Pseudobacter ginsenosidimutans: one gene and its partners. The protein of the gene in region 1 interacts with the protein of each later gene in a pairwise test. Links are inferred from orthologs where the notes say so. Each region holds a gene or a part of one and is shown in the gene's direction. Other genes may lie near its edges. The genes, in order: rlmB, tsaE and FSB84_RS22030.

The links.
Region 2: the proteins of rlmB (region 1) and tsaE interact in binary tests that used the Escherichia coli proteins (3 or more experiments, as listed by UniProt). The link is inferred for Pseudobacter ginsenosidimutans from one-to-one orthologs.
Region 3: the proteins of rlmB (region 1) and FSB84_RS22030 interact in binary tests that used the Escherichia coli proteins (3 or more experiments, as listed by UniProt). The link is inferred for Pseudobacter ginsenosidimutans from one-to-one orthologs.

Annotation. Positions count from the first base shown.
Region 1 is NZ_CP042431.1:6,556,124-6,563,806, reverse strand. Bases 2,702-5,601 are described here. They hold rlmB (23S rRNA (guanosine(2251)-2'-O)-methyltransferase RlmB), read left to right. Parts: upstream 2,702-3,713; coding sequence 3,714-4,490; downstream 4,491-5,601. Other genes in these bases: FSB84_RS25675 (GSCFA domain-containing protein), read left to right, coding at 5,388-5,601; FSB84_RS25680 (hydroxymethylglutaryl-CoA lyase), read left to right, coding at 4,514-5,380; FSB84_RS25690 (NUDIX domain-containing protein), read left to right, coding at 3,170-3,730; metK (methionine adenosyltransferase), read left to right, coding at 2,702-3,078. Also shown: FSB84_RS25705 (glycogen/starch synthase), read left to right, coding at 1-282; FSB84_RS25700 (DUF4270 family protein), read left to right, coding at 330-1,781; more of metK, read left to right, coding at 1,825-2,701; more of FSB84_RS25675, read left to right, coding at 5,602-6,401; glk (glucokinase), read left to right, coding at 6,505-7,572; FSB84_RS25665 (carboxy terminal-processing peptidase), read left to right, coding at 7,606-7,683. UniProt on the Escherichia coli protein: Specifically methylates the ribose of guanosine 2251 in 23S rRNA.
Region 2 is NZ_CP042431.1:2,408,689-2,416,415, forward strand. The notes cover bases 2,071-5,014. They hold tsaE (tRNA (adenosine(37)-N6)-threonylcarbamoyltransferase complex ATPase subunit type 1 TsaE), read left to right. Parts: upstream 2,071-3,307; coding sequence 3,308-3,721; downstream 3,722-5,014. Other genes in these bases: FSB84_RS09910 (heavy metal translocating P-type ATPase), read right to left, coding at 2,071-3,186; FSB84_RS09920 (alanine dehydrogenase), read left to right, coding at 3,760-4,974. In the rest of the region: FSB84_RS09905 (RecQ family ATP-dependent DNA helicase), read right to left, coding at 1-1,057; more of FSB84_RS09910, read right to left, coding at 1,063-2,070; FSB84_RS09925 (ABC transporter ATP-binding protein), read right to left, coding at 5,647-6,309; lpxA (acyl-ACP--UDP-N-acetylglucosamine O-acyltransferase), read right to left, coding at 6,290-7,183; FSB84_RS09935 (bifunctional UDP-3-O-[3-hydroxymyristoyl] N-acetylglucosamine deacetylase/3-hydroxyacyl-ACP dehydratase), read right to left, coding at 7,334-7,727. UniProt on the Escherichia coli protein: Required for the formation of a threonylcarbamoyl group on adenosine at position 37 (t(6)A37) in tRNAs that read codons beginning with adenine.
Region 3 is NZ_CP042431.1:5,594,702-5,602,299, reverse strand. Bases 2,396-5,210 are described here. They hold FSB84_RS22030 (NAD(P)H-hydrate dehydratase), read left to right. Parts: upstream 2,396-2,953; coding sequence 2,954-4,468; downstream 4,469-5,210. Other genes in these bases: FSB84_RS22025 (T9SS type A sorting domain-containing protein), read left to right, coding at 4,675-5,210; FSB84_RS22035 (Fic family protein), read right to left, coding at 2,396-2,782. In the rest of the region: FSB84_RS22040 (serine hydrolase domain-containing protein), read left to right, coding at 74-1,378; more of FSB84_RS22035, read right to left, coding at 1,385-2,395; more of FSB84_RS22025, read left to right, coding at 5,211-7,110; FSB84_RS22020 (RNA polymerase sigma-70 factor), read left to right, coding at 7,210-7,598. UniProt on the Escherichia coli protein: Bifunctional enzyme that catalyzes the epimerization of the S- and R-forms of NAD(P)HX and the dehydration of the S-form of NAD(P)HX at the expense of ADP, which is converted to AMP.

The DNA of each region.
Region 1 (7,683 bases):
AACAACACCTTCAAGGAAAAACTGGGCGCTGATTTCCTCAAGATCGCCAATATCAATCCCAACATCAAGGAAAAGGACCTCGAGCCTTTCAAGGAAGCCAATAACCTGGCAATGTTCAGAGGTGGAGCTACCTATGCCGATGCCATCACATTCGGCGCTGACAAGGTAGATAAAAAACTGGTGGAGGAATTTGGTAAAGTGAAGGGAAAGAAAGTGTTGACCTATAACGCTGAATCTGATTTAACAGACTATTTACAATTGTATTCCGACCTTGCTAAGTAAGCGTCCGAAATTCTGTAACCTACTTTACTTAAATAACTAACCACTGCGTGAATCGGAAAATCTTTGCCTCAGCTATTACGGTTCTTACCGGCATTTTCGTCTATAGTTCCTGTACAAAAGTTGATTCTACTGACCTGGGCAATGATCTGATCCCCGTGGTAGATAATGTACATACGTTCGAAACCGTGCTGGACGTAGTGACAGATAATTTCCTGTATCCCGATACTACCAGGACCAATGGGGGAGACCTCCATGCACTTGGCCTGATCGGTAATGATCCTGAATTTGGCGCCACTTCCGCCAATATGTACACGGCATTCACTTACGGATCGCAAAAAGTTCATCCTTTCGTCAACAAGGATTCCGTAGTGATCGATTCTGTAGTGTTATCACTGGGATATGTTACAGCTTACGGAGATACCAATTCCGTTCAGACAGTGGAAGTATCGCAGATCGACAATTCAACGCCGGGTAATTTCAACGACACCTTTACTTATAAGCTGAACCATCCGCCTTTCCCTGAAATGGGCGGGGTGCGTGGCACAAAGACCTATGCCATCAAGGACCTTAACGATTCCCTGATGTACGTGAACAATGGTAAGGATACCATCAAGTCGAACAACCAGCTCCGCATAAGACTGGATAATGCTTTTGCCAATCAGTTTGTGACCGGTGATACTACCAACATGTACATCAACGATAGTAGTTTCCGTTCCAATTTCAGAGGACTGGCTATCAAAATGAGTGCAGGCTCTCCCACCAAAGCAGGCATCTCTTATTTCAACCTTCAGGCGGAAAACACCCGTTTGACAGTGTATTGCAGGGTTACAGTAAATGGCCAGGTAGATACAATCTCCCCTTATTTCCCGGCAAATCCTGTGTATACCGCCAATCTCATAAAGAAAACACCAGCCAATAATTATCTGGCATATCTCAACAACGGAAATCCGGATGACGATAAAGTGTATCTGCAAAGTTCCCCCGGTTCTTTCGCCTCTATCAAGATCAAAGGACTGGATACCTTCCAGGCAAAGAACCGCGTGATCCACAGGGCTGAACTGATAATGGAAAGAATAGCTTTACCATCCAATGATACTTACGGGCCTGTACCCTTACTGTTCCTCAACGCCGTGAATGAAGTGGGAGACTCTTCCATCACCATCCGCAGTGATTTTACCTATACCGGAGATGGCAGCAACAATTATGACGTTGCAGGTTTCGGAGGAATGTTCCAGACCAACAGGTATGTTTTCAATCTCACCCGCTATATGCAAACAGGGGTATCAAAAGGCTACAGGCTTTATAAAACCCTGCAGGTATATGCTCCATTCTACACAAAACCCTACCTGGAGCAACCGAATGGTACAATTGTTGCGCTCCCGCCTGGCGTACAGCCCTACAACGTGAACTCACCCGTTGGCTATGGCCGGGTAGTGCTCGGAGGTGGTAGCCATCCTACCCAGAAAATGAGGGTCAGAATTATTTATTCTAAAATTTAAGCCTGCCGCTTATATTTGCGGCCTACTAACAATAAAATTCAACATGCCTTATTTATTTACTTCCGAAAGTGTGTCTGAAGGTCATCCTGATAAGGTTGCCGACCAGATTTCCGATGCGTTGATCGATAATTTTCTTGCATTCGACCCCCAATCGAAAGTTGCCTGCGAAACACTGGTAACAACAGGTCAGGTGGTGCTTGCAGGTGAAGTAAAATCTTCTGCTTACCTGGATGTTCAGGATATTGCCAGAGGTGTGATCCGCAAGATCGGTTATACCAAGAGCGAATATATGTTCGAAGCGCATTCCTGCGGTGTGCTGTCTGCTATCCATGAGCAGTCTTCAGATATCAATCAGGGTGTAGATAAAAAGAAGAAAGAAGAACAGGGCGCTGGTGACCAGGGCATGATGTTCGGATACGCTACCAACGAAACAGAAGATTATATGCCGCTGGCACTCGACCTGGCACATAAACTCCTGCTGGAACTGGCAGTGCTCCGCCGCGAAGGAAAACAGATCAAGTATCTGCGTCCTGACGCCAAGAGCCAGGTAACGCTCGAATACGACGATAACAACAAACCAGTTCGTATTGACGCTATCGTGATCTCTACCCAGCATGACGACTTCGATACTGAAGCCAAAATGCAGGAGAAGATCAAGAAGGATATGATCAATATCCTGGTTCCACGCGTAAAAGAAAAATACAAGAAATACGCACACCTCTTTGCAGGTAAGATCAAATACCATATCAACCCCACAGGAAAATTCGTGATCGGCGGACCACACGGAGACACTGGTCTCACAGGCCGTAAGATCATCGTTGACACCTACGGTGGAAAAGGCGCACACGGCGGTGGCGCATTCAGCGGCAAAGATCCTTCCAAAGTGGACCGTTCAGCAGCTTATGCAACACGCCATATCGCCAAGAACCTGGTTGCTGCCGGTGTTTGCGACGAAGTACTGGTTCAGGTTTCATACGCTATCGGCGTTGCACAACCGATGGGCCTTTACATCAATACCTACGGAACTTCAAAAGTGAAGAAGACAGACGGACAGATCGCGAAGATCGTTTCCGAGCTCTTCGACATGCGCCCTTACTTCATCGAACAGCGTCTGAAGCTCCGTAACCCCATCTACAGCGAAACTGCAGCTTATGGACACATGGGCCGCAAACCTGAAGTGGTAGAAAAAACCTTCAGCACGCCGGATGGAAAAACGATCAAGAAAAAAGTGGAGCTCTTCACCTGGGAGAAACTGGACTATGTGAGTAAAGTGAAGAAAGCTTTCGGCATCAAATAATTTTTGTCGGCACAAAAAAACAAAAAGCCCCTTCTGTTTGGAGGGGCTTTTTGTTTGCCCATCGCTTCCCAATCTTCACTACTTTTGCGCCATGAATCAATCCGAAAATCCCTGGAAAATTCTTTCCTCGGAAGAAAAATACCTCAACCCCTGGATAAGGGTCACGGAATACAAAGTGATCAATCCATCCGGAGGCAATGGCATTTACGGGAAAGTAGGTTTCAGGAACCTGGCGGTAGGCGTAGTGCCGCTGGATGCTGAGCTCAATACCTGGCTGGTAGGGCAGTATCGTTTTACACTCAACCAGTACAGTTGGGAGATCCCGGAAGGCGGAGCGCCGGAAGGCACTGATCCCGTTCTCTCCGCTCACAGGGAACTGCTGGAAGAAACCGGGCTGGTAGCGGATTCCATGGAAAAGATCCTGGAAATGCACCTGTCCAACTCCGTTACTGATGAATATGCCGTAATTTACCTGGCAAGGAACCTCACCCAACAAACCGCCTGCCCGGAAGAGACCGAGCAATTACAGGTAATCAGATTACCTTTCGAAGAAGTATTCAAAATGGTGGAAGATGGACGGATCACAGACTCCATGTCTGTTGCCGCCATCCTCAAAATAAAACTCATGATCGCAGATGGAAGGATTTCATAGAAGACAGGGCGCCGGTATCAAAAAATCACAACTGATCATCGGCAGACAGCCGATCATCGAAGCTATCGAAGCCGGAAGGGCTATCGATAAGATCTTCTTTCAACGCGGTGTCACCGGCGATGCCATCGGCAAGATCAGAACCCTGGCCCGCGATAACAATATTCCCATTCAGCAGGTACCTCCTGAAAAACTGAATGGACTCACCAAAGCCAATCACCAGGGCACTATCGCCATTGCAGGATTGGTTCAGTATTTGGACCTCCAGCAGGTGATAGATCATATCGTCAGCGCCGGCGAAACACCGCTGATGGTGATGCTGGATGGCGTTACCGATGTGCGCAATATCGGCGCCATTGCCAGGACTGCCGTCTGCTGCGGCGCGCAGGCCCTCATCATTCCGGACAAAGGCGTAGGAGCCCTCAATGAGGAAGCCATCAAATCCTCCGCAGGTGCACTGGAGAAGATCCATGTCTGCCGCGTCAACAGCCTCATGAAAGCGGTGGACACCCTCCACCTCAACGGTATCAAGGTCTACGCTTCCGAAATGACAGCCAATGAAACTGTTTTCGAACTGGAATACCGTGATCCTTGTTGTATCATTGCCGGCAGTGAAGACAAAGGCGTTTTTTCAGGATTGCTGAAGATCAGCGACAGCATCTTCAAGATCCCCATGGCCGGGAATTTTGAATCCCTGAACGTTTCTGTTGCCACCGGCATGATCCTGTATGAAGCAATGAAACAACGTATGCTGAACAAATAGTTCGTTAATACAAATCATTATCCATGTCAACAGTGCACCTCGTAGAATGCCCGCGCGACGCCATGCAGGGCTGGCCCGTGATCATTCCCGTTGAACAAAAGATCGAATACCTGAACAGCCTGCTGCGTGTAGGCTTTCAGACACTGGACTTCGGCAGTTTCGTTTCCCCCAAAGCGATCCCGCAAATGGCCGATACCAGGTTTGTGATCCCCCAGCTCGACTGGCGCGATACCGATACCAAACTGCTGGCCATCGTTGCCAATCTCCGCGGCGCACAGGATGCTGTTGAATATGAAGCCGTGCGCTATCTCGGATTCCCTTTCTCCGTTTCCGAAACCTTTCAGCAACGAAATACCAACAGCTCCATCGCCCAATCACTGGAAACAGTGGCCGGCATACAACAACTCTGCATCCGCAAACGAAAGAAACTGGTAGTGTACCTCTCAATGGGATTCGGAAACCCTTATGGCGATCCCTGGTCTGAACAGATCGTTTTTCAATGGGCGGAAAAATTGGTGGAGATGGGCGTTACCATCATTTCTGTTGCCGATACAGTTGGGCTGGCAACGCCGGACCAGGTAGGCACCATTACGGAGTACCTTGTGAAATCATTACCGGATACTGAGATCGGTGTGCACCTGCATTCCACTGCCCTCAACTGGAAACCCAAGATAGACGCGGCTTTGCAGGCAGGATGCCTTCGCTTCGACGGCGCACTAAAAGGCATCGGCGGCTGCCCCATGGCCAATGATGAACTGGTGGGAAATATGAATACGGAACTGATGATCGAACATTTTGAATCACTCGGCATATTGCCGGCTCTCGATAAAAAAGCATTGGTAGAAAGCCTGCAACTGGCAGACCGGATATTTACCACTGCGCATAGCTGATACTGTTATGAACTTCATGGTAGACATAAATATTCCAGCACCGGCACAGACGGTGGCATACCAGCAACCCATCATGCTGGTGGGCTCCTGCTTCACCGAACATATCGGTAACAGCCTGCAGGAGATGAAATTCGAAGTGATGCAAAATCCTAATGGCATCCTCTTCGATCCGCAAAGCGTTGCTGCCAGCCTGGTTTCTTATGTACAGAATAAACAGTACAGGGAGGAAGATCTTTTTTTATTGAACGAAGTTTGGCAGAGCTGGCAGCATCATAGCCGCTTCTCAGGTATGAACAGGACAGAAGTGGTGCAAATGATCAATGCCTCACAACAGGCGGCACATGATTTCCTCAAAAAAGCAGAATGGCTGGTGATCACACTCGGCAGTTCCTTCAGCTACCGGACCACAGAAACTGTTCCGGGAGAGCAACGCGCCAATGCAGGCCCGGAAGGGGCTGTAGCCAATTGTCACAGGGCGCCTTCGCAGTGGTTCAGGAAGCATATGATGACCATCGAAGAAACGAAATCTGTACTGGATAATGCCCTGCACCAGGTTCGTTATTTCAATCCGAAGATCAAAACCATCTTCACCATATCTCCGGTCAGGCATCTCCGTGATGGAGTGATCGATAACAACCGGAGCAAGGCAAGACTGCTGGAAGTAGTACACCACCTGGTGAACAAATTCGACAGGCTTTATTATTTCCCCGCTTATGAACTGGTGATAGATGTGCTCCGCGATTACCGCTTCTATGATATCGATATGGCACATCCGAATTATCCGGCCACACAGTTTGTGCTGGAAAAATTCATGACCCATTTTGTGGATGAGCCTTCACAGCAACTGGCAGCGGAACTCAGGAAACTGGCTGTTTCCCGCAGGCATAAACCTTTTCATCCTCATACGGAAGCACATCAGAAATTTTTGCAATCGCAATTACTGAAGGCGCAGGAATTGCAGGCTCAATACCCGTTCCTCGATCTTGCAGATGAACTGAAATTTTTTTCCGGAAAACACTGAGTGTACCCAGTCATTCGCCGGAGGCTGTCGAGTGGTCTCCGATGAATAGCCGCTCAACCATATTCAGGAATTCAAAAAAAAATAATGCCTTATCTTTATTACGATGAATGTAACTAGTAAGGCACTGACGATCCCGCTTCATTTACCGGCAAAAGACAATATCCCGGCAGAGGGCATCACTATCCTCGCAGGAGATATTGGCGGCACTAAAACACATCTGGCCCTTTTCCGCGCAACCGCGGAAGATGTGCAACATCTGCATGACCAGAAATTCAGGTCACCCGCCTATGCCAGTCTCCATGAGATCATTGCAGAATTCCTGCAGGTAAAACCTGAACTGATCCCTGACAGGATCAGTCTCGGTGTTGCTGGGCCCGTCCTGGACGGCGTGGTAGAGCTGACCAATCTCAACTGGACGCTCAGTGTGGAAGATCTGCAGGACAGAACAGGAGTAAAGGATGTCCGTCTCATCAATGACCTGGAAGCAACAGCTTATGGCCTCGCTGCATTGAAGCCTGATGATTTCTTCACAATTCACGAAGGAAGCCAGTCGCCCCGCGGCAACATGGCCATCCTGGCCCCCGGTACAGGTCTCGGAGAAGCAGGGCTCTTCTGGAATGGCAAATCGTATTCCCCTTTCCCCACAGAAGGCGGGCATTGCGATTTTTCTCCCAGGACCTCATTCGATTTTGAGCTTTGCCAATACCTTTCCGCGCAATATGGCGTTGTTAGCTGGGAGAAGGTTGTGGCCGGTCCAGGTATTTACGATATTTACCAGTTCCTGCGTGATGTGAAGAAAGTGGAAGAGCCCCAATGGCTTACCGAACTCTGGCCCACTGAAACACATCCCAGCGCGAGGATCAGCCAGACAGCAGCAGAGAACGGCGCTGCTATCTGCGTGGAAACCATGCAGCACTATGTGCGTTATCTCGGCCATGAAGCAGCCAACCTGGTGCTGAAAATGAAAGCCACCGGAGGACTGTTTCTCGGAGGAGGCATTCCACCCAAGATCAGTGGACTGTTGCAGCGCGAAAATTTTTACAGTCATTATATGGATAGCGACCGTATGCAACATCTGTTACAAACAGTACCTGTCCGCATCATCAGAAATGAACAGACCGGCCTGCTGGGCGCTGCCTGGTTCGGCGCATATGGTCAGGTTACATTATAACGAACATCAATAACCGCCTAAAGAGGGTAGAGCATGAAGAGTACTTCTTTTTTTAACCGTACATTCTTTGCAGGTTCTGCTATTTGCCTGCTGTCCATTCCCGCCATTGCG
Region 2 (7,727 bases), 4.1 Mb from region 1 along the record:
TGATGTCTTCCGACCTGGGAAAGCGGATGCCCGGCAGTGCGCGCAGCTCTTCCGGATCGGTATGATCATACAGCAGTACGGCATAGGATTTTTTTCCGTCGCGGCCTGCACGGCCTGCTTCCTGGTAATAATTCTCCATGCAGTCGGGAGGATCTGCGTGTACTACGAGACGTACATCGGGCTTATCGATCCCCATGCCGAAGGCATTGGTGCAAACGATAGTGCGGATATCGTTGCGGATCCAGGCTTCCTGCCGGCGGTTACGTTCTTCGCGGGTAAGGCCCGCGTGATAACAATCGGCCTGAATGCCGTATACATTTAGCTGGTCGCTGATCTGTTTGGTGCGTTTGCGGCTGCGGCAATACACGATGCTGCTGCCAGGCACTTTTTCCAGGATATCGCGGAGCTTGCTGAGTTTGCTGTCTACATTGAAAACACTGTAACTCAGGTTGGGGCGGGCAAAGGAAGTCCTGAAAATATTTCTGCCGATGAAATCGAGCCTGGCACAGATATCTTCCTGTACTTCCGGAGTAGCCGACGCCGTTAGTGCGAGTATGGGCACATCGCCCACTTCATCGCGCAGCGCAGCGATCTTCAGGTAAGATGGACGAAAATCATAACCCCATTGGGAGATACAGTGTGCTTCATCCACTGCAATGAGACAAAGATTGAGACCGGGCAGGTATTCGCGGAAGAGCGTTGTTTCCAGCCGTTCCGGCGATACGTATAAGAATTTGCAATTGCTTTCGGTGGCTACCTTCAGGATATTGATCACGTCTTTGCGCGTCATGCCTGAATCGATGGCATAAGCCGTGATCCCTTTCTTGCGAAGGTTCTCCACCTGGTCCTTCATCAATGCGATGAGGGGGCTGATCACAAGGCATAATCCATCCTGCGCGAGTGCGGGGATCTGAAAGCACAATGATTTTCCGCCGCCGGTGGGGAGGATGGCCAGTGTGTCTTCACGATCGAGCACGGCATTGATGATGTCTTCCTGCATGGGGCGGAAGGCATCGTGCTTAAAATATTCTTTCAGTAATGAATGGATATAGGCCATAATGATTACACCACCTTCTTTACGAAAAGGCGACCGGAGTTGATAGCGAGCACTACATCGCTCAATCCCATCACCAATGCTCCAAAGGTAGGGGTGAGCAGGCCAAAAGCGGCCACGGGTATCGCAACAATATTGTAAGCGAAGGCCCAGAACAGGTTCTGGCGGATAGTCATGTAGGTATGCCTTCCCAGTCCGAGTGATAGGGGCAGGTTTTTGATGCCATTGTCCATCAGCACCACGTCGGCGGTTTGCATGGCCACCTGGGATGCATCGCTGAGTGAAATACCTACTGTGGCTTTCGCGAGCGCCGGTGCATCGTTGATGCCATCGCCCACCATGGCTGTGGGCCCTTTGAGGGTGAGGTCTTCCACCACACCGAGTTTTTCCTGCGGGGTTTGTTCTGCAATCACTTCATCGATGCCGAGGAAATCCGCCAGCTGCCTGCATTTATCGTAGCGGTCGCCACTGAGCAGGATGGTACGGATATTCTTATGACGAAGGTATTGCACTACTGTCATGGCTTCCGGGCGTACTTCATCCTTCACATCGATCCATCCCACCAGTACATCGTTCTTAACGATGTACACATTGTGAGCAGCATCGCTGGTGAGGCCCTGTGCAATTTTGTAAGAACCGGCCTGCCAGGTATCACCCTCTTTGGTGCGGCCTTTCATGCCGAGACCTTTCACTTCTTCAATTTTCTCCCAGCGGATCACCTGGCTTTGTTTCCATTCCCTGGCGATACATTGTGCGATGGGGTGATTGGAATATTTTTCGAGGGAGAAGACGATCTGTTTGAACTCCTCATCGCTGATGGCATTGCTTGTTTTTTCGAACGCTGCAATCACGAAATCACCGGTGGTAAGCGTTCCTGTTTTATCGAAAACCACTTGTTGGATATTTCTGAATAGTTCCAGGCTTTTGGCATTACGGAAGAGAACGCCGCTGCGCGCCGCACGTCCGAGTCCAACTGCAATAGCGGCTGGCGTTGCCAGTCCCATAGCGCATGGGCAGGCGATCACCAGTACTGCGATACTTCGCATGAGCGAGGCCGTGAAATCCTGCAGGATGATCCAGTTGGCAATGAGCGTCACCGCTGCGATGCCGAGTACGATGGGAACGAAGATGGCGCTGATCTTATCGGCCATTTGTTGTACAGGCGGTTTCTCTCCCTGAGCACGTTTCACCAGGTCTATGATATTGGAGAGAACAGAATTTTTGGCTTCGGCGGTCACATAGGCTTTCACTGTTCCGTCTACCAGCAGGCTGCCGCCAATGAGATGCTCTTTTGGTTTTTTGACGATGGGCATGCTTTCTCCGGTGATGATGCTTTCATTCACGGTAGCATCGCCCCAGAGGATCTTGCAGTCGGCAGGCACTTGTTCTCCATTTTTGATCAGGAGGATATCGCCTACTCGGAGGGTTGTGTTCTCCACGGGGAAAACATGTTCCTGGTGCTGATCATCGTAAGCGATCATATTGGCCATCACTTTCTGTGAGCGGGCCAGTTTGTTGAGGGATTTTTGTGTGCTCTGAATGCTGGCATCTTCCATCCAGTTGCCAAGGAACACAAGTGTGATCACCGATGCGGCGGTTTCAAAGAAGAGGTATCCTTCTCCCAGTCCGAGCAATGCTCCGGCAAGACTGTACACATATGCAGCTGTAGCGCCGATGGCAATGAGTACATTCATATTGGGCATTCCATTGCGGATGCTTTTGATGGCGCTCTTTCCAAAGAAGTCCATACCCACGATGTATACGGGAGTGGCCAGTGCCATTTGGATCCAGGGATTCATCAGCCAGTGGATATGTATCCACCGGTCAAACATATGCAGCAGGAGGGGGAGTGTAAAGATGATACAGAAAAGAAAGCGTTCTTGATGGTTTTTGAGGAACCTCTTCTTATTTGTATTGAGTTGCGCATCGCCTGCGTCTACGGTGTAGCCGAGTGATTCGATGCCTTTGAGGATCTCATCTTTTTTATTTTGTCCATTGATGATGAAGCTGACATCTCCACCTGCCAGGTTCACTTTTACATCCTGTAATCCTTTTTTTTCGAGAAACTGGCGGATCGTCAATACGCAGTTCGAGCAGTCCATCCCATCTACTTTCCAATTCACTGTTTCCATTGCTTAGAGGTTTAAATTGATCAAGCGGTATGCAAATTTACCGAAGAGAGCCGGGAAGGGCCTTATATGATAACCAATAATATCGCTGCACGGTTGCAAATTCAAGGTATATTTGCGTTTTATGCAAGTATCATTTACCCTGGATACCATTCATGAAGCGGCCCGCAAACTTTGGGAAGCAGCTGGCGACCGCAAGGTTTTCGCCTTTCATGGCCCGATGGGAGCCGGGAAAACTACATTTGTTCATGCCCTGTGCGATGTGAAGGAAGTGACCAGTACGGTGGGAAGCCCTACGTTTTCCATCATCAACGAGTATGCCTACCCCGGTGGTCAGCTCTATCATATCGACCTGTACAGGCTGAAGGACGAAGAAGAGGCTATCAGGGCCGGCGTGGAAGATTGCCTTTATTCCGGCAATATCTGCCTGGTGGAGTGGCCGGAAAGGGCGGAAGGGATCTTTCCCGAAAATACCCTGTCCGTACATATTTCCGTAACTGATCCCAGTACCCGCTTCCTTCAGATAAATGAGAAATAAGTATATTTGATATAGCTGCCAATCAGAAAACAATCTTCATGTCTCAGCAACGACCGATCATCAGCACCTCTTTCAGTTACGAAACACTTGAAGAAAAGCTAGATATAAAACCCAAAGGGGCTCAATTGCATATTGGTATTCCTAAGGAGACCGCTTTCCAGGAAAACCGGATTGCACTCACCCCCGATGCGGTAGGCGTACTGATCAGTAATGGTCATGATGTAGTGATCGAGCACAATGCCGGTGAAGCGGCGCATTTCCGTGACCGTGACTATACCGAAGCCGGCGCCCGCATCGTGTACGACAAGGCGGAAGTTTTCAAAGCGCCCATCCTCGTGAAGAGTGCGCCGGTAGTGGAAGAAGATATCCCCTACCTCCAGTTCAACCAGGTGATCATCTCTCCCATCCATCTTTCCGCTATGAAAGCGGAGCTGCTTCAAAAGATGATGGACAAGCGTATCACCGCCATCTCTTTCGAGAATCTGAAAGATGATAGCGATAGTCTTCCCATTGTCCGAAGTATGAGTGAGATTGCAGGAAGTGCCGTGATGCTGATCGCCGGTCAGTACCTCAGTTCCGCCAATCACGGGAAAGGCGTTTTGCTTGGAGGCATCTCCGGTATTCCGCCCACCAAGGTGATCATCCTCGGAGCCGGTATCGTAGGCGAATTTGCCGCCCGCGCGGCCCTCGCACTCGGCGCCTCCGTGAAAGTGTTCGACAGTAGTGTATACCGTCTAAAAAGATTGCAGAACAATATCGGACAGCGTATGTGGACTTCCGTTATAGAGCCACGTATCCTGGCCAAGCAGCTCAAAACCTGCGAAGTGGCTGTAGGTGCGCTCGCTTCCACCACCGGCCGCACACCCGTTGTTGTCACCGAAGAAATGGTCAGCAATATGCGTCCGGGCAGTGTGATCATCGACGTTAGTATCGACCGTGGCGGCTGCTTCGAAACCTCCGAGATCACCAGTCATGAGCATCCCATCTTCATGAAATACGGCGTGATCCATTATTGCGTACCAAACATTCCATCCGGCTTTGCCCGTACCGCCTCACAGGCCATCAGCAATGTACTGATGCCGCTGCTCCTCGAAGCAGGAGAAGAAGGTGGCTTCGAAAATCTTGTATGGCACAAAGTGCATCTTCGTAGCGGCATCTACATCTTCAAAGGCGCACTTACCAATTTCCATCTTAGTCAACGCTTTGATCTGAAGTACACGGACCTGAATTTGCTGATCGCTTCTCAACGTTAAGTTGCTGCGAAGGTTCTGAAAAACGCGTGCTGGAAAACAAACCGGCGCGGGAGAATATTATTTGAGCTGTGGATAGGAGAGATTGGGCTGTGGTGCTAAGCCGGGCTACTTCGCTTATGTTTTCAAGGCCCTCGTTTTTAGAACCTTCGCAGCTATGTCTCCGCATGTGCAGCAGTCTGTGTTTTGCATCCGGCAATTTCAATCGCCACACACTTCTGCGTCTCATATATGAATTTTTGAGTTGCTATTGTCTGCCATTGTTTGGCTTGCTTTTCGGGGAGCTATCTTCGTGTGTGCAGCTTCGGTAGGTTAGCCTTGTTCAGTTACAGCTTTTTAATGCCACGCTCAATCATACTCTTAAGGCAAAAGCAATATCTGTTGCATTTTCTCGGGGGCTTCGAAGTTTTTCCCATTTTCCCCTTTCGCTCATCATTGTAGTTTGAATGATCCGCAATACAACATAGTGTGTGCAGTTCAGGAATTGAATTTTGGTTGCAGCACGTTCCGGTACATGGAGCAAAGGTGGTATGAAAAGTCCGGCCTTGAAAACAAAAGCTCATCGGCCCAATAGCATTACCACCGCCCAATCCATCCAACCCAAAGCCCAAAGAAATCCAACTGCGCTGGTTTGTTTTCCGGCCGGCGTTCATACCCCTTTGCGACAACAAAAAACTAAGACTTATAATCCAAAATACTGATCCTGCTCTCACAAAAGCTGTATTCCTGCGGATCATTGGAACTAACGATGATGAGCCTCCCCCCGCCGTAGGCGCTGATGAGGCGCTGGTAGAGTGCGATGCCTTCGGCATCAAGATTGGTGCAGGGTTCATCCAGCAGCAGGCAGGAAACATTGGAGAAGATGGCCTGGGCCAGTTTCACGCGTTGTTTCATGCCGGAGCTGTAGAAGCGGATCTGTTTGTGAGCGGCTTTGGTGAGACCGACAGTCTCGATGATCTGTGGAATGGTGAGTTGAGAAAGGAAAGGTTTGAATTGCTGGTGGAAATGCAGGAATTCGGTAACGCTCATTTCTTCGATGAGCTCCAGGTAAGGGGCTGCAATAGCGATCTGGCGGAAAGCGTGATCAGTTTCTACCTGATGAGATTTTTTGGTGGGATTGGTTTGTGTTGACTGAATGGCGGGGGCTTCAATGCTATAAGTAGCTTCTCCTTCGGAGAGTGCGATGGCGCCGCCAATGGCTTGCAGCAAAGTGCTTTTGCCTGAACCGTTTGGTCCGGTGATAGCATATGAGTTACCTTCAATAAACTGGTAATCTACTTTACGGAAGATCCATTCGCGGTTGAAGCGCTTGCCTGCATTAGTCAGCGATATCTTCATCAACGCTATTTTTTGACCAGCGTTTAATGATACCGCGTCCGCTCTCGCGAATAAAGGTTACGATCTCATCGCGCTCGTCGGTGGCAGGGAATTCTTCTTCCAGGAATTCGAGGGCCTGGGAAGTGTTCATGCCTTTGTTGTAGATGATGCGATAGATATCGAGCAGGTGATTGATCTTGTCAACGGTGAAGCCTCTGCGCTTGAGACCAACGGAGTTAACGCCGGAATAGCTGAGGGGTTGACGGCCTGCCTTGATGAAGGGAGGGATGTCTTTACCTACCAGTGAACCGCCGCTCACGAAGGAGTGGGCGCCGATCTTTACGAACTGGTGAACTGCGCACATGCCACCGAGGATGGCCCAATCGCCCATTTCAACGTGACCCGCAATCTGGGTGTTGTTGCTCATGATGCAGTTGTTGCCGATCATACAGTCGTGTGCAATATGGCTGTAGGCCATGATCAGGCAATTGCTGCCGACCTTGGTCTTACCTCTGTCATTAGTGCCGCGGTTGATGGTGACGAACTCGCGGATAGTGGTATTGTCGCCGATCTCAACGAGTGTATCTTCGCCGCCAAATTTCAGATCCTGGGGTATTGCCGCGATTACGGCGCCGGGGAAGATCCGGCAATTCTTTCCAATGCGGGCGCCTTCCATGATAGTTACATTACTGCCTATCCAGGTCCCTTCACCAATCTCAACGTTCTGATGGATAACAGTGAAAGGATCAACTTTCACGTTAGTGGCCAGCTTTGCATTGGGATGAATGTACGTATGCGGATGGATCATTTGATTTACGTTCTTAAGTGTAGTTACAGGAAGAGGGTTCATGGTATTGAATTCAGCCCCATCCCCATTGGGGTTTTGGTTTTGCAAACCACTAACAGGGTCTTGCTTTAAAGTTTGGCGTTTGATACTCAATTGATCAGCTAAAAGAGTTAAAGTCGGATTTCAAGCCGACCCGCAAAAATATAACTTATATACAAACGAACTTTTTTATTCTTAGTATACGTGCGGGTTATGTTTTTAACCGCGTTTTACCAATTGCGCCATCAAATCACCTTCGGTGGCGACCTTATTACCTACATATACCGTGCCTCTCATTTCACAGATGCCGCGGCGGATGGGCGACAATAGTTCCATTTTCAGGATCATTGTATCACCCGGAACCACTTTCTGCTTGAATTTCACGCTGTCGATCTTGATAAAATAAGTATCGTATTCGCCGGGAGGCATGGCATTGATAGCAAGGATACCACCGCACTGTGCAAGGGCTTCCACCTGCAATACGCCAGGCATTACCGGGTTATTGGGAAAATGTCCTTTGAAGAACCATTCGTCGAAAGTCACATTCTTCACGCCAACGATCTGCTTGTCAGACAGTTCAATGATCTTGTCCACCAGCAGGAACGGGTGGCGG
Region 3 (7,598 bases), 960 kb from region 1 along the record:
GATTGCATAACTGAACGATTGTTCGTTTGTTGTACTTTTGCCGCTCAATAACCTATTCAAAACAGACACCCTTTTGAAGAACGTAACAAGGCTCGTTCCGTTACTGGTTTTCGCATTCAGCTGCGGTCATGTAACAGACAAGGAAGCATTAGAGAATAAAGCAACGCAAACAGCTCTGACCAGCGCGATCTCCAATACATCGCGTAACAGAGATCTGTACCTGGATAAAGTAAAACAGTTTGTTGATACCAATTACAAGAATGGTTTCAATGGCAGCATACTTGTTGCCAAAGATGGTGAGATCATTTATGAGAAATATGGCGGATATGCCAATCCCCGCATTCCTGCTGACAGTATCCACGCACATACTCCCATTCACCTGGCATCCGTTTCCAAAACATTCACCGGCATGGCCGTGTGTAAGCTCTGGGAAGAAGGAAAGATCAATATCGATGACAGCGTGGGAACCTACCTTACCGGATTTCCGCTCAGCGGCGTAACGGTACGCATGCTGCTCAACCATCGCAGCGGCATTCCAAAGTATGATCACTACATGGGCAGTATGGGGTGGGATCGCCACAAACAGATCAGTAACCAGGATGTGCTGGATTTTCTTATCGCCAAAAGAAAGCAGATCCCCTGTGGCACACCCAACAGGGGCTTTAGCTACAGTAATACCAACTACGCCCTGCTGGCACTCATGATCGAAAAAGTGACCGGCATGTTCTATGGCGATTACCTCAAACAAACTTTCTTCGACAGCATCGGCATGAAAGACACTTATGTTTTCACCAATGCCTATGCGAATCATTATCTTCCTTCCTACTTCAATAACGGCAAGCTATATCCGCTGGATTTCCTTGACCTGGTGTATGGCGACAAGAACATCTACTCCACCCCCCGCGACCTGATGAAATGGGACGAGGCCCTGCGCAGCGGAAGGTTCTTCAACCAGGCAACCCTGGAAGCAGCCTATACGCCCTACTCCAACGAAAAGCCGGGCACACATAACTATGGCCTCGGCTGGAGAATGTATGTGCTTAAGAATGGTAAGAAACTGATCTACCACAACGGCTGGTGGCATGGCAACAGAACTGCGTTCTATCGCCTGATTGACGAGAACACCACTATCATCGCGCTTTGCAATAACGACAGCAAGAAGATCTATAAGGTCCGTGAGATGGCCGATATCTTCGGTGATTACATGCAGGGGCTGGATGAAGGCGACGAAGAAGCAGTGGTTAAAACAGCTGCTCCTGTAAGAAAGAAATCGCCGGTTGTGAAGAAGAAAAGTTCCGCTGTTTATGCTTCCAAATCTGCATCGAAGAAAACGAAAGGCAAGCGGACCACTTCCACAAAGTATGCAGCGAAGAAGTAAGATTGCCTATCGTTTCCAGGCTTTCCTCCATTTCGCAAATTCAGCAGGACTTACAAAGTAGCGTGCAAAATTTCCTTCATGCAGTGAGAGCAGTTCGGTTTCAATCACATTCACAAATTGAGACCTGTCTGCCAAAGGAAGCAGCCTGGCTCTTTCTTCAATCATCTTTCCTGTGGCTGTTCTGGAGGCAGCCTGTGAAATAACATCTGCAATTAAAGTACGAATGGTATTCCTGTATCTCAGCTTGAAAGGATCAGGATCCCCGAGTGATTGCTGTATGGCTGCATAGCGCAATGCAGACCTTTCGTATGCCCACATGAACAATTCCTTCAAAGGCTCCACTTTATTGAGCTCATATATTGCCAGCATACTCTGCGTGTAAAGATCATTGGGAACATCCACGAATGATAATGGCGAGAGATTATGCCGGTTCAATGAAATATTGGCAGCCAGCCTCGATACGCGTTTGTTCACATCATCAAAAGGCTGCAGGTAAGGCAGCTGCACCATCAGAAAGAATGCCTGTTCAAACGGATCTTTGATCTGGATAGTTTTTTCCAGGATAGTATTGAACATGGCCTCAATCAGTTGCGGAATAGCCAGTGGAGTGAACACAGATTTGCCAATGCTCACACCCAGGGTTCGAAGCCTCCCCGATGCTGCAGGATTGGGCAGCAGGTTATTGGAAAGCAATCCATGAAGGTTCAAAATGGTATACCGGTTGAAACCGATATCCGGTGATGACTGTACCAGGAATTCAATGGCTTCCTTGTGATTGATGATCATCTGCGCTTCCAGTGCCGACTTGTGCTCTGCCACTTCCCCAAATGCGATCAGGCGCTCGGTATCCAGGAGTGAATAAGTATTTCCTTCCAGCCGGCTGGAGTTCCAGGAAAGATCTATGAGCAATCTGTTGAGGATCTCACGTGCATAGGTACCCGCTGGCTGATTGTCACTGTTGGTTTTACCGGTTTTTGCCAGCTTTTCTTTCTCTTCTTTTGTAAGATAACCGGTGAAATTGGGTTTGTAGGATTCCAGGAATTTACGATCATAACCAATGGCCCTGCGTTTGGCAATTGGTTGTGATACGGATGCCAGTATCTGTTGACTGTTCACACTCAGGTAAACCTGGCTCTGATCCTTTGTGGTAATATACTTCACCTCGTCTTCGGCAACGATCATTTCAGAAAAAACAGGATAATACCTGGTTGAACGTTTGATTCCCGTGGTTCTTGCCTGCCCCTGACTGACCAGGCTTGCCAATCTCCGTTGCAGTGTGCGCAGCTCCAGATCCAAACCAGAAGCAGAGCCGATGGTTTCAAGGGAAGCACCATCTATGAATATGCGAAGTACCGCTTTCAGCTTTTCCAGCTCTTCTTCTATTTGACTATAAGTAGGTTTCACACTAATTTTCTTTCCTCAAATATACGACACAGGTAAATTATGTGACGCAATATTTTAAATTATGTGTCATATAAATGGAGATTGCGACATATAATTATTGCCCCGGGATTGCTATTTTTGTTCCGGGTAATCGTAAACAAACAGCAAGATTTACCGTATCAACTATCATTTATGCAAATCCTCACTGCTGCCCGGATCCGCGAATGGGATGAATACACCATCAGGGAGCTTCCCATCCAAAGCATCGATCTCATGGAGCGTGCTTCCGCTGCCTGTTTCGACTGGCTGATGGAAAACGGCTTCAAGCAAAATGCTTTCACTGTCTTCTGCGGCAAGGGCAATAACGGCGGTGATGGCCTTGCTATCGCAAGAATGTTATCACAGACTGGTCATGCAGTAACGGTGTATATACTTGAATTTGGCGCAAAAGGCACAGCAGACTTTCAAACAAATCTGGCGCGGATCCACCAGACCGATGCGGTGATCAAATTCATTTCCACTGTTGACACCCTCCACCCCATCGATGCAAACGCCATTGTGATCGATGCTTTGCTGGGAACAGGCCTCAACCGTCCGCCCGACGGACTTACCAGCGCAGTTGTGCAGCATATAAATCGATCAGGCAATACCGTTATAGCTATCGATATTCCCAGTGGTTTGTTTGCAGATAAAAGTTCCAAAGACCAAACGGCGATCGAAGCAACATATACACTCAGCTTTCAATGTTATAAAACAGCTTTCCTGGTAGCGGAGAATGCAGACAGGCTGGGAGCAATACATATTCTTGATATCGGACTGCATCCTGATTATCTTTCAACCATTACGCCGGAATACCAGTTCATTGATGAGAGTATCGTAAATGCCATCCTGCAACCGCGGAAGAAGTTTGCGCATAAAGGCAACTTCGGTCATGCGGCACTGATAGCAGGAAGTGTGGGAATGATGGGAGCTGCATTGCTCAGTGCCAAAGCATGTCTCAGAAGCGGCGCAGGCAAACTCACCTGTTTCATTCCCAGAATTGGTTACGAGATCATTCAATCAAGGGTGCCTGAAGCCATGTGCAGGATTGCCGGTACTGATCATATTGGTGCTATCGACAGCTTTGAAGGTTATTCGGCTATTGGTGCGGGACCGGGATTGGGACGGGAAGATGAGATCCAGCGGATGCTGCAGTCGCTTTTTCTGCAAAGCAATGCCACGCTTGTGCTGGATGCAGATGCGCTGAATGTTTTATCCGGTAACAAAGCATTGATGGAAGAGTTGCCCCGCAGAACAGTGATCACTCCGCATGTAAAAGAACTGGAAAGACTTTTCGGCGCCGTATCCGGCGATTTTGAAAGAATGGAGATGGCAAGGGAAAGGTCAAAAGAACTCGGCATCACCATTGTACTCAAGGGCGCTTATTCTTTGGTGGCAACACCTGGTGGTATGGCCTGGTTCAACAGTACCGGTAATCCCGGGATGGCAACAGGTGGCAGTGGCGATGTACTTACAGGCATCATCACCGGGCTGGCAGCGCAGGGATATATTCCCGAACAGGCAGCCATCGCCGGTGTTTTCCTCCATGGTCTGGCAGGCGATCTCGCTGCCGCAGCAATTTCCGAACAGGCATTGATTGCGTCGGATATCACCGCTTTCCTGGGTGATGCTTTCCTGCAACTGCAGGAATCCTCAACTGGTGAATGAGTACTTTTAGTTGTCTGTCTATTTTCTGGAATTCGAAAAAAATGTACCCAAACTGTTTTAGAATTTCCCTTGACTTTTGACAAACTATTTCTATATTAGCAACGTAGATTTCTTTACATACTTCCACTTCCTATTAAGAGACCTCAAAGTCCATTTTCCTCCTCTCAGCTTATTGAACTCTGTCTCTGATCACCTAAAGGATATTTATGTCAAATCTCTACAAGACCCTTACAAGGATTGCATGCAATCTTATTGTACCAGTTTGCCTGTCTACAACGGCATATTCAGCAACGTTCATAGTAAATTCCAATGCATCGTCTGGTGCTGGCTCATTGGCGCAGGCCATTATAGATGCCAATACAAATCCAGGGGCGGATATCATCCGGTTCAACCTGCCTGCAGGTTCGCTGGTGATCAGTCTTACAAGTCCGCTTCCCGCTATTACAGGCGAGCTTTCCATTGAAGGCTACTCGCAGCCGGGAGCTGCACAGGGCAGTATTTCCGCTCGCACCATCCTGGTGCAGGTGGATGGAAATGCCATGGGCGGCAGCAATAATATTTTTACTATCGCTTCACAGAATGTAAGCATATCCGGTCTGGCAATTTCGCGCGCAACACGTTCGGGTATCTTTGTTCAGCAAGGCGCCAACAATGCATTCATCTGGGGAAACTTCATTGGTACTGATGCCACCGGTCTGGTTGCAAATGGAAATACCGGTGCTGGTGTTGCAGTAGACCTCAATGGTGCGCTGAGTGGCCCAGGTACCACAGGGGTTGTTGTGGGAACGAATGGTGATAATACGAATGATGCCAATGAAGGCAACCTGATCTCCGCTGCAACCGGAAACAGTGAAGGTGATGGCGTCATCTTCTGGAATACACAGAATTCAATTATTGCAGGAAACTATATAGGTGTTACGAGAAATGGCACCGCTGGTTCATTTGGAAATGCACGCAATGGGATCCTCCTGACCGTTTCTGCAAATAATAATGTGGTAGGAACAAATGGAAACGGCGTTAGTGATGCACTGGAAGGAAATATCATCGGCAACAATACCGGAAGAGGTATCCTGAACTGGCTCAGTAATGGCAATGTGATTGCAGGGAATAGAGTTGGCCTGGACATCAACAATGCTGCTGCCCCCAATGCAGAGCAGGGTATTCTCCTGGTGAACTGCCAGAATAACCGGGTTGGTACAAATGGTAGCGGCGGCAATGCCGCTGTGGAAGCCAATCTCATCGGTTTCAATATCAGTGACGGAGTAAGGATTGCAAACGATAACTTCCTGAATTATGGTCTTGGAAATACAGATAACACTACCGGTAATATCGTTGCAGGAAATGGTATCGGAACCGATCTGGCAGGAACACTTGATGCCGGCAACCAGGGAAGTGGAGTTCGTTTGTTGCATGATGGAGACTTCGCTTCATTATCGCTTTCAGGTAATATTATCGGATCAAATAATGATGGCAGTGAAGATGCAGCAGAGGGGAATCGAATTGCCAATAACAATAGTGGCGGCATCGTTGTGGATGCTGCAGCCAGTCTAACTGTTCTCGACAATAAATTCAGCCGTAACAGGATCTTCAGTAATAATGGCCAGTTGGGCATCGATCTTGGCGCCAACCTGGTTACCTCCAATGATGATGGCGATACAGACAATGGCCCCAATACTTTGCTCAATTTCCCCGTGATCACGTCAGTAACAGTGAATGGCGGCAATCTGACCATACAGGGATTCAGCCGTCCCAACAGCGTGATCGAGTTCTACATTGCTGATGCAGGCCCCAACCCTAACCCATTACCCGGCGGATACACTACCGATTTCGGTGAAGGTCAGACTTACCTGTTCCGTGGTCAGGATGATGCCACACTGGATGCACCCGATGCACAGTCTGGAACTTCCGGAACATACACGGCTACACAGGAAGGCACCGGAACCGGTAGTGACCGCACCGAAGCCAGGTTCAGTTTCACTATTCCTGTTGCCAGTTTGCCCGCTGCAGTAACCGCAGGAACACGTATCACTGCACTCGCATATATGAACGCAAGCGGCGCAGGAAATACATCCGAGTTCGGGCCGGTAAGTTCCATAGTGGCAACTCCTGTACGATTATTATCTCTCGATGCAACGTTGAACAATGGAAAAGTGTACATCAGGTGGAAGACTGCTGAAGAGATCAATAACGATCATTTCGAGATATTGAAAGCTACAGATGGTTCACAATACAATTCTATTGCAACTATCGCAGCCAAAGGAAGCAACAGCAGTTATCAGTTCATTGACAATAACCCTGAACGGGTGAATATGTATAAACTGAGGCAGGTAGATATCGATGGCCGTACAACCGATTCAAAGATCCTGGTGGTGCGTGCCGATCAGAACACCATAACCCTCAAAGCCGCTCCCAATCCATTCGGCTCCTACATCAATCTAAGCTATAAACTGGACCGCGAAGAATCGATCCGTGTTAAATTGTACAGTTTTAGCGGAGCTTTGGTAAGAACATACAACATTAAGGGTAATGCAGGCGTTAATACTACCAGCTTCACGGATCTGGGTAATCTGCCCGCCGGAAATTATACACTTGAGCTTACAGGAAGCTCCATCAGCCTGAAACAACAGGTGATCAAACAATAAAAGAACAAATAGAACAAATAGGGTTAAGAGGGAGGTTTAAAAGACCTCCCTCATTTTTTTACAGCCTTTACATTATTTTTACGTGCCCGTTATACCGGAATGTCTACCAATAGCCCACTATACCATCAGTTCCAGCAAGAGTTCTCGCATCATTACGAACCTCTTTGTCAATACGCATTTTCCTTCGTGAAGGAAATTCATGCAGCTGAAGACATAGTGCAGGACATTTTTGTGCATGTATGGGAAAAAAAGCAAAGCCTGGTGGGCAATGAAGGCATGCGTTATTACCTCTTCACTGCTGTCCGCAATAATTGTCTTACCTGGTTACAAAGGAATAAAAGATCAGTGGTAACAACCCTTACCGGCCAGGAGGGGCTGCAGACCGCACCGGAAGAATACCGGAAGGAAAAAACTGAAACGGACTTTCATACTTTGATGCAATCCGCACTTGATAAACTCCCGCCAAAATGCAGGGAGGTATTTGTGCT